DNA from 2 places in the Alteromonas sp. 009811495 genome. Region 2 is predicted to be linked to the other one. Evidence: predicted binding sites of a transcription regulator. Region 2 holds the regulator's gene; the other holds the start of a gene.
What was found. The regulator sigma-54, encoded in region 2, starts transcription at its own class of promoters, with help from an activator protein. The targets are predictions, from matches to a motif close to GTTGGCACGNNNNTNGNNT.
Positions count from the first base shown of each region.

Region 1: fliE (flagellar hook-basal body complex protein FliE) is a predicted target of sigma-54. The motif match lies at 1,791-1,809, and genes of this name have one in related genera.

Region 1 is NZ_CP113972.1:1,148,504-1,153,376, reverse strand. Features, by position in the region: gene fliF (flagellar basal-body MS-ring/collar protein FliF) at 1-1,381, opposite strand, end outside; gene fliE (flagellar hook-basal body complex protein FliE) at 1,394-1,723, opposite strand; gene OZ660_RS05220 (sigma-54-dependent transcriptional regulator) at 1,994-3,331, opposite strand; gene OZ660_RS05215 (sensor histidine kinase) at 3,348-4,490, opposite strand; gene OZ660_RS05210 (sigma-54 dependent transcriptional regulator) at 4,627-4,873, opposite strand, start outside.
Region 2 is NZ_CP113972.1:815,945-820,817, forward strand. Features, by position in the region: gene OZ660_RS03670 (HPr family phosphocarrier protein) at 1-232, opposite strand, end outside; gene rapZ (RNase adapter RapZ) at 232-1,077, opposite strand; gene ptsN (PTS IIA-like nitrogen regulatory protein PtsN) at 1,136-1,579, opposite strand; gene hpf (ribosome hibernation promoting factor) at 1,593-1,880, opposite strand; gene OZ660_RS03690 (RNA polymerase factor sigma-54) at 1,910-3,406, opposite strand; gene lptB (LPS export ABC transporter ATP-binding protein) at 3,480-4,205, opposite strand; gene lptA (lipopolysaccharide transport periplasmic protein LptA) at 4,208-4,762, opposite strand; gene lptC (LPS export ABC transporter periplasmic protein LptC) at 4,731-4,873, opposite strand, start outside.

The DNA of each region.
Region 1 (4,873 bases), 330 kb from region 2:
TAACTAGCTTAAGAATTGGTAGAAAACCTGGCTGCTCCCACAAAGGTACATCTTCTATCTCGCCTGCATCCATACGAGTAAAGGGTACGCTTACCACTTCTAGCGAGTCCCCTCGCGTTACATCGAAGCCAATACCGCCTTGTAATAATCTGCGAATATTAAGTATTTCTTCCTGCTTACGTGGTGTTGGTGTTATCGCGCCGTCTTCACCTGCAACTTGCGTGTAATCAACCGCCACAGATACGCTAAGTCTACGAATAACACCCGTTTGTTTTTTAGTATGGCTAATTGTGGTGTCGAGCTCGTAGTTACGAGTCGATTCTTTGGCTGTTCGCCCTGGCATGGTCTGCTGACTGGCTGAGCCAGGGTTTTCAGGAATTGTTGAGTCTAATGGCGGTTGGTTTGATAGTGCGCCAGGAATGCCGCCAACACCACCACCCACACTATTTTCTTCCATGATCATTTCACTGCGCACTGCAGGTAAATCAGGGTTATAGCTACGTTGCGTTTGTTCCATGGCGGTAAAGTCCATGGTGACATCAGCTTGCGCAGTATAATTGCCAATGCCTAGTACAGGAATAAGAATGGCATCGATTTTCTCAAGATATTCTTGTTCGCGCTGACGTTCAATTTCGTACTCTTTACGCGCTCGCGCACTCATCGAGTCTTGTGATCCAGAGTTTAACAGACGACCATTGCTATCGGTAACCGTTACTTTTGACGGCTCCATGTTTTGGACTGCTGATGCAACAATATCAACCACTGCATCTACTTCTTCACCGGCAATCACTGAACCGCGCTTTGCGGTGAGTACAACGGTAGCCGAGGCCTTTTTCTCACGACGGGCAAACACATTCTCTTTTGGCATGGCCAACAATACTCGCGCCTTCTGGATACTCGCGATGTCTTCAATAGTTGAGGCAATCTGCTGCTCTCGAGCATGTTTGAGGCGTTCCATTTCTACACGTTGGCTTACTCCAAAGCCCATGTCTTGCATTATAATGTCGGTACCCGAATCACCCGCTTTAGTAAGCCCTTGACGCGTCATACCTAGGCGGATGTTCTGAAACTCATCACTACGCACATAGACCGTGTTACCCTCAAGCTTGTAGTCAATCTGATTGGCGTCCATGTAATCGAGGGTTTCTATTAGCTCTTGTGTCTCCATTTTAGCGAGTGGACGATAGTCGGGTTCTTGAGACCATATGAAAACAAAGATTGCGATGGCAACGCAGATAACCAGCACTACCACAAGCGCCACTTGGCGCATCATGTCTGTACTGCCCAAGGTGTCCATAAAACCAGACTTATTTTCTGGCTCGTTGTCTGCAGATTGATGTTGATCTGGAATAGTTAAGTTTGTACCTGTTGCTTCAGCCATAACCTACCCCATTTATACCGGCATATTCATTATTTGTTTGTAGGCATCAAGTACTTTGTTACGCACTTGTACAGTCGCTTCAAAGGCGATGCCAGACTTCTCTTTAGCAAGCATGACTTCTGCCAAACTTAGGCTCGGATCACCCATTTCGAAACGCTGTTGCATGTCTTTTGAATTCAGCTGCATGTTATTGACGCCGTCTACCGCATGCTTGAGCATGGTGGCAAAGTCGCTAGCCGATGAGTTAATTTCATTAAGCTGCTGAGGCTCATTAACTTGAAGACGAGTTTGCCCAATCATGTTTTGCATTTCTTGATACAAACTGTTGGCTTTAACGTCCATAACCACTCCTAGAGTTCTTACACAACACGCCGCTGATTTGGCGAATTCTTTATAGATAGGAGAGATTTAGCAATCACCTTGCCAACTTTATTTAGCGATAAAAATCAACAAGTTAACACAGAAAAACTGAAGAATGCCAAATTTATGACACGAGAATGGAAGAAACAACAAAAAACCGCCGCCCAGTAAACTGCAAAGGCGACGGCCGGCTATGAAACCAGTAAAAAGGTGCAACACAATGGCTATAGCCATTGTGAGTGGGGTATTACACTAAGCAGGCACTTCGATGCCGTCCTCTCTCATGCGCGCAAGCTTGTAACGCAGAGTTCTTGGACTAATACCTAGCTTTTCTGCGACATCTTTTCGCTTGCCATTACAAGAGACCAAGGTATCGAGGATAATTTGATGTTCTTGATAGCGAAGCTCTGAACCTAACTTGTTGTCTTCAACCTGCTCTGGAGTCGCATCAATAGTTACCTGAATATCCTCATCAATCATGAGATCGCTGGCATCAATTTCGCCGTTCTCACATAAGATGAGGGCACGCTGAACTACGTTCTCTAGTTCGCGAACATTGCCCGGCCAACTATACTGACTAAGCTTGTTTCGGGCTGCCGCACTTAATCTTATTGTACCCAAACCTTGTGATGAGGCGTGTCTATTCACTAGATGCTCAGCCAGCGGTACTATGTCACCGGGGCGCTGAGCGAGTGGACGCCACTCGATTGGAAATACATTTAATCGGTAATATAAGTCTTCTCTGAACTCACCTGCGTCTACCGCTTTTCTTAAATCTCGGTTGCTCGTGGCGATAACTCGCACATTCAATTTTACGGTCTTACGCCCACCAAGTCGCTCAACCTCGCGCTCTTGTAATACTCGTAATAGCTTTGCCTGTAGCGCTAAGTCCATTTCGGTGATTTCATCTAATAACAACGTGCCGTCTTGCGCTTGTTCAAACTTACCAGGACATGCCTGAATAGCGCCGGTAAACGCCCCTTTTTCGTAACCAAAAAGGGTTGCTTCCAACATATTTTCCGGAATTGCGGCACAATTGATAGCAACAAACGGTGCCTCGCAACGGGGTGATTGGTCGTGAATGTAACGTGACAACACTTCCTTACCCGAACCACTAGGCCCCATAACCATTACAGTTGCATCAGATTTAGCCACTTTGCGTGATAGTTCGAGTAATTTGAGACTTGTTGGGTCAGCAACAATTGGCGTGCGCGATTCTATCTTTTGTGCTGGCGCGTAACGTCCAACTAGGTTAAGTAACACCTCAGGAGCAAAAGGTTTTGATAAATAATCTGTGGCACCATCGCGCATTGCTTGCACTGCATCGTCAATCGTCGCATAAGCCGTCATCAATAAGACAGGCATGTTGGGAAACTTTGCTTTTATGCTTTTGAGCAACGTTAAACCGCTCATTTCACCCATTTGGATATCACTGACCACAAGGTCAACGTGGCGTGAAGACAGCACCATCAGCGCGGCTTCTGCACTGTCTGCATCTACAACGTCATAATTCCCCAACAAAAGCGTATCAAATAGTGCCTCTCTGAGGCCTGCGTCATCTTCTACAATCAAAATGGTTGTTTTAGACATCATTATCTCCTGATACTTATGCTACTTGCGTCATGGTATGACGTGTATCTATGGGTGGATTGCACGGAAGCGTTAACGAAAAGCAAGCGCCGCCATTTTTTACGTTGCTCACACTCAAGCTTCCGTTATGTGCAGTAACAACAGATTTCACTACCGCCAAACCAAGACCAGTTCCATGCGTTTTGGTAGTAAAGAAAGGTTCGAATATTTTTCTTTGTAGTGAGCGAGGCACACCTTCTCCGCGGTCAGTGACAGAAACGGTTAACTGACCATTGCTGTGACAGGCCTCAATACTGATCATTTCGTTTTTGGGCGTTACTTGGCTGGCATTGTGAATCAAATTCAAAACAGCGCCCTGTAATGCCGTCAAATTACCTGTTATTGATATGTCTTGATCAAAACCTGAAAAAGATAACGTTTGAGCGTGTTGAGCTGCCATAGTATTGGCACTCCCCTCAATAGCGGCGAAAAGCTCAGCGAGCCTTATCTGCGCGACCACTTGCTCTTCACCAGATTTAGCAAATAGCAGCATGTCGTTCACCTGACTCTCGAGCTCTTTTAAGCGGTCTGACAACTTATTTGCAAACTGAGTTTGTGCCTCTGCCGCTAGACCTTTTCGCGTGAGGTTTGAGGCATACAACATGGCAGCAGAAAGTGGTGTTCTTATTTGGTGAGCCAGTGATGCCACCATTTTTCCTAATGAAGACAAGCGCTGCATGTGACTAACACGCGCTTGTAACTGCCGTGTTTCAGTCAAATCGGTAATAACTATTAGCTGGCCCGGTTCATTTTCAAGGGGTGTTATTGAAAGCTTTACCCGTCGTCCGTCAACCAGTGATACTTCATGGCCATCGTCAGCACGCGGCTTAAAGGAACGGGTGATGATGCTACGCCAAACCTCTTCTTCAAGGGGTTCACCTAACAAGGCTTTAGCTTGCTCGTTGGCTTGACGGACAATACCTTTACCGTCAATAACGATGACGCCTGCAGGCATTACTTGCAACAAATGCTCTAAACGAGATGCTTGCAGTCGTAACGACGCAATATCATTAGATTTCGAGCTACACTTACCGCTTTGCGCAATCGCACTGTCAATTTCATCGTGCAAAAAACGATTTGCTGAATAGTCGGTTGTATTGTGTGTGCCTTCAAAAGCCATATTACCCTCGTCAAATTGCAGACGCTATTGAGATATGACTGGATAAAGCAGAAGATGTGCCAAAATTATTTACACAATAATTTCAACAAGATAAGAAAGAAATTAGGGAATAAAGCGTAACGTCAAAACCCTGACGTTACGCATCTTCAGTGCGTTGGATATCGTACTTGCGCATTTTCTCAACAAGTGTAGTGCGTCTCATGCCAAGTTTGTCGGCCGCACGAGCCACCACCCAATCCTGGTTATCCAAGGCTTGGCGAATAAGGTTAACTTCAAGCTCTGACAAGTACTCTTTAAGATTAACACCTTCTTCTGGAAGTGCTGATGATATCGTGCTGTTAGGCGCAACATCTTCATTGCTGCTATCTGGCTCTTCTTCAGGT
Region 2 (4,873 bases):
TGGCTGCCATGGCTTCTTCGGCATCACTGCCTTGCACGACAACGTTGACCTGTTCACCTTGATGACTTTCAAGCATCATTAGTCCCAGCACACTATTTGCGTCAGCTTCCTTGTCACCCTTTTTAAGCACAATTTTGGCGTCAAATTGGTTGGCTAGTTGTACAAGTTGCGTGGCAGCACGAGCATGAAGCCCTAATTTATTAACGATTGTGAGTGTTTTCTCAATAATCATTACTGGTTCAACTCTCTGTGACGGATTTGAACGTCTGGATGAATTTCCAAAAATGTTTTTGATAGCGCTTGGGCGATGTATACCGAGCGGTGCTGTCCGCCAGTACAACCAATTGCCACGGTGACATAACTGCGATTATTGCGCTCTAAATGTGGAAGCCACGTTGTGATCAGGTTCTGTATTTGCCAAATAAATTTTGTTACTACAGGTTGAGACCCTAAAAATACTTCAACAGGCGCGTCTAGCCCAGTCAAGTGCTTTAAATCTGGTTCCCAATGAGGGTTGGGCAAAAACCGTGCATCAAATACATAGTCTGCATCTTTGGGAATGCCGTGCTTAAAGCCGAATGACTCAAAAACAAGCACTAATCGCGAGCTTTTCTTACCAAGAATACGTTCGCGTATTAGCTCAGCGAGTTGATGAATAGTGAGTTTGTCGGTATCCAAATAGAGATCGGCTCGCTCGACAATAGGGGCCAGCAGCGCTGACTCTGCGCGAATGGCTTCAGAGAGAGACTTGTTGAGCTTGGCCAGCGGGTGCAATCTGCGTGTTTCGCTAAAACGCTTAACGAGCACATCATCACTAGCATCAATATACACAATGGTCATCGACCAAGACGAAGGCAGGTAATCAAGTATTTCTACTAAATCGTCTGGATTTTTAGGCAGGTTACGTACGTCTATGCTAACGGCGACTTGGTCGTATTCATCAACCACTGTGTGCGTTAGCGTAGGGAGCAAGTTAACCGGAATATTGTCAACGCAGTAATACCCTAAGTCTTCAAGAGCGCGCAGTGCAATTGATTTTCCTGAGCCCGAACGACCACTGATAATAATCAGCTTCACTTATATTCTCCCTTTACACTGATAAGCGCTTAATGCAGTAATGTTGTATAGCAGCGAGTTACGCTAACGCATTTATAATGTCATCGCTTGTGGTAGCACGCCTTATTGCCTTAATAGTGTCTTTATTACTCAGTTTGCCAGCGACTGTGGCTAGTGTTTGTAGATGGCCTTCGGTTTGTTCTTCAGGTACTAATAGTGCAAAGAAAATATCGACAGGTTTTTCATCTAGCGCATCAAAATCAATAGCTGGTGTGCTGGTAACAACAATGGCAATAACTCTATCAAGGCCAGCTAAGCGACCATGGGGAAGGGCAATGCCGTTTCCGATACCTGTGCTACCCATTCGTTCTCTCGCCAACAAACTATTCAGTACCGTCGACTGGTCGATATGCGCGTTGTTCTTCGCAGCAATATCAGCAATGATCTCTAAAATACGCTTTTTACTATTACATTGAACCGCACATTCAGTGCGGTCCAGACTTACGATGGCTTGTATATCCATACTTAATTAACTACTAGTGCTTTTTAAGTTTTTCCTTATGCTTGATTACCTGCCGGTCGAGTTTATCAACCATGCTGTCAATCGCCGCATACATGTCGGTATTTTCTGAGGATGCGAATACTTCAGCGCCACTTAAGTGAACTGTCGCTTCTGCTTTTTGGTTTAATTTTTCAACGTTCAGGATGACATGCACATTAGAAATGTGATCAAAGTGACGTTCAAGTTTGCTGAACTTCGTATCGACATAATTACGCAAAGAGTCGGTGATTTCGACATGATGACCAGTAAGGTTGATTTGCATATTTCGTCTTCCTTATATTATTAAGCCCGTTAAATAAGGCTCTTGCGTTGGTTCGACGGCGGGATCGATAACGATTCCCGGTACTTTGCTATTGTCCGCCGGGCAACTTTAATGCCTTGCTCGGCCAACAATGAAGCAATCTTGCTATCACTTAGTGGTTTACTGGGTTTTTCAGCTGCCACTAGTTTTTTGATCAATGCACGAATGGCGGTTGATGAACATTCACCACCTGACTCCGTTGCAACATGGCTAGAGAAGAAATACTTCAACTCGAAGATGCCACGAGGGGTATGCATGTATTTTTGTGTTGTCACACGTGAAATAGTCGATTCGTGCATATCTACCATTTCTGCGACATCATTTAATACCATTGGTTTCATCATTTCTGGGCCATGCTCAAAAAAGCCCATTTGTTGCTGCACAATACAATTTGCTACCTTCATCAGTGTGTCGTTACGCGACTCTAGGCTTTTGATAAACCACTTGGCTTCTTGCATGTGTGAGCGGATAAATTGTGAATCGCTACTGTTCTTTGCACGGCGACTCATTGCGGCATATTGTTGATTGACGCTAAGTTTTGGCAGGCTATCAGGGTTCAGCTCAACCACCCAACGGCCATTCTTTTTGGTAACCGATACATCTGGAATAACGTACTCAGGTTCTTTAGTAACTAAAGCACTACCTGGGCGAGGATTCAAGGTTTGCAGCAAACGCATAGCCTCGCGAAGCTGATCTTCTTTCAATCGGCTCTTGCGCATTAAGGTGCGGTAATCTTTGCTGCTCAGCAAATCAGAATAGTCTTCTATTAACTGCTTTGCCTCGGCAAGCCATGGTGTATCATCTGCGAATTGGCGAAGCTGTACCATCAAGCACTCTTGCGGGGTGCGCGAACCAGAACCAATGGGATCGAACATTTGAATGCGCTTTAATACACATTCTACTTCGTCCATTTCAATGAGTTCCTCTTCATCTTCGCCAGAGACTTCTTGCGCGTTAACCGCCTCTAAAATCTCTTCAAGAGTAACGGTTAGATACCCTGACTCATCAATGGAATCAATGATAGCCATTGCAATGGCGCGGTCAGTGTCAGAAAAAGGGGTGAGGCGCATCTGCCACAATAGATGTTCTTGTATGTCCTCAGTCGTTTCACCTTGGAAAATTTGTTCGTCGTCACTGGCAGGTCCTGGTGCCGGCGCTGACGATGCTGAATAATACTCATCCCATGTGCTATCGATTGGCAATTCGTCCGGAAGATCATTTTTTTCTAGTGCGTCGCCAGCTTCCAAAGTATCACTTGATGCAGTGGCAGAAGCTTCTACCCCACTGTCATCATTATCGATGTTATTTTTTTCAAGCTGAGGCTCGTCGTGGCCTTCTTCAACTTCTAATAGCGGGTTTGAATCCAACGCTTCTTGAATTTCTTGTTGAAGATCGAGCGTAGAAAGCTGCAACAGTTTAATGGCCTGCTGCAACTGAGGTGTCATGGTGAGTTGTTGGCTAAATTTTAGCTGTAAAGATGGTTTCATCTACGTCTTATTTAAATGCTCTAAATTGAATATACCTGAGCGAGATTGAAAAATGACAATCCGGTTACACTAACTATAGCCTGAATTGTTCGCCTAGGTATACATCCCTTACTTTTTGATTACTTAAAACCTGTTCCGCAGTTCCTTGCGCAATAAGCTCGCCATGACTCACAATGTACGCTTTTTCACAAACATCCAATGTTTCTCGTACGTTGTGGTCAGTGATAAGGATACCGATACCCCTATCTCGAAGATGTTGAATAATCTTCTTTATATCATTTACTGATATTGGATCAACACCAGCAAAGGGTTCATCCAATAAAATAAATTGTGGTTTAGCAGCAAGGGCGCGCGCAATTTCCACTCGGCGGCGTTCTCCCCCTGACAAACTCATCCCCGTACTATTACGTATATGGTTAATATTAAATTCATCAAGTAGCGCATCGGCTTCTTCTTCCTGCTGTTGTGAATTTAAATCTTTACGGGTTTGTAAAATTGCCATGATATTTTCATGCACAGTGAGCTTTCTAAATATAGATGCTTCCTGCGGGAGATAGCCAATTCCGCGGCGTGCACGCTCATGCATGGGCTGATGTGTTAACTCGTTGTCGTCAATTTCAATGGCGCCCTTATCAAGGGGAACAAGCCCAACAATCATATAAAATGTTGTGGTCTTACCAGCACCATTTGGGCCTAACAGCCCTACAATTTGACCTGTCGATACACTGAGGCTGACATCTCGGACAACCTGGCGTGATTTATACGCCTTAGCAAGGTTTCTTGCGCTCAAAGTAGCCATTGCTATTGGTTGCCCTCGTTATCTTGTTCGTTGTCCTTAGCATTCGTCTTGCGAATCGCTTCAGGAGTGAAAACAGTTGTCACTCTCCCTTCACCGTTGTCGTCATCGCCACCGGTTGCAAGCAGTTGCTCGGTAATCATATCAAAGGTAATACTGTCACCTTTTACCATACTGGTGTCTTGTTTTAGTTCAGCCTTCCCTGTAAGCGATATCACCCGATTAATCACTTCGTAGCGAATTTCATTCGCCTTAGCGGATACTGGCGTTCCATCTTCAAACTCTTGCGTATAGCTCGCAGGGTTACCGCGTGCGACAAACACTTCTCTACCTTCGCCCGCTGTCGCGATAACTTCAACTTCGTCGGCATTAATCACAAGCGAGCCTTGAGTAATTAGAACATCATCTTTAAACAACGATGTTTTATTTTTTCCATCAACAAATTGTGACTTAGCATCGACTTTAATTGGCTTAGAAAAGTCATCTTCATTAGCGAAAACGGAACCACTAGCCAACGCTAAAATTAAGCTAGTTGCTAGGGGAATAAGTGGTTTGTACATGATCGATAAGCTCATATTCTTGGGTGCGTAAATTCGCATTAAACCCATTGCTTTGAATGACATATTGCGACCCCAGTATCTCTACTGGTTGATCAGATGTCATCTGCTTGT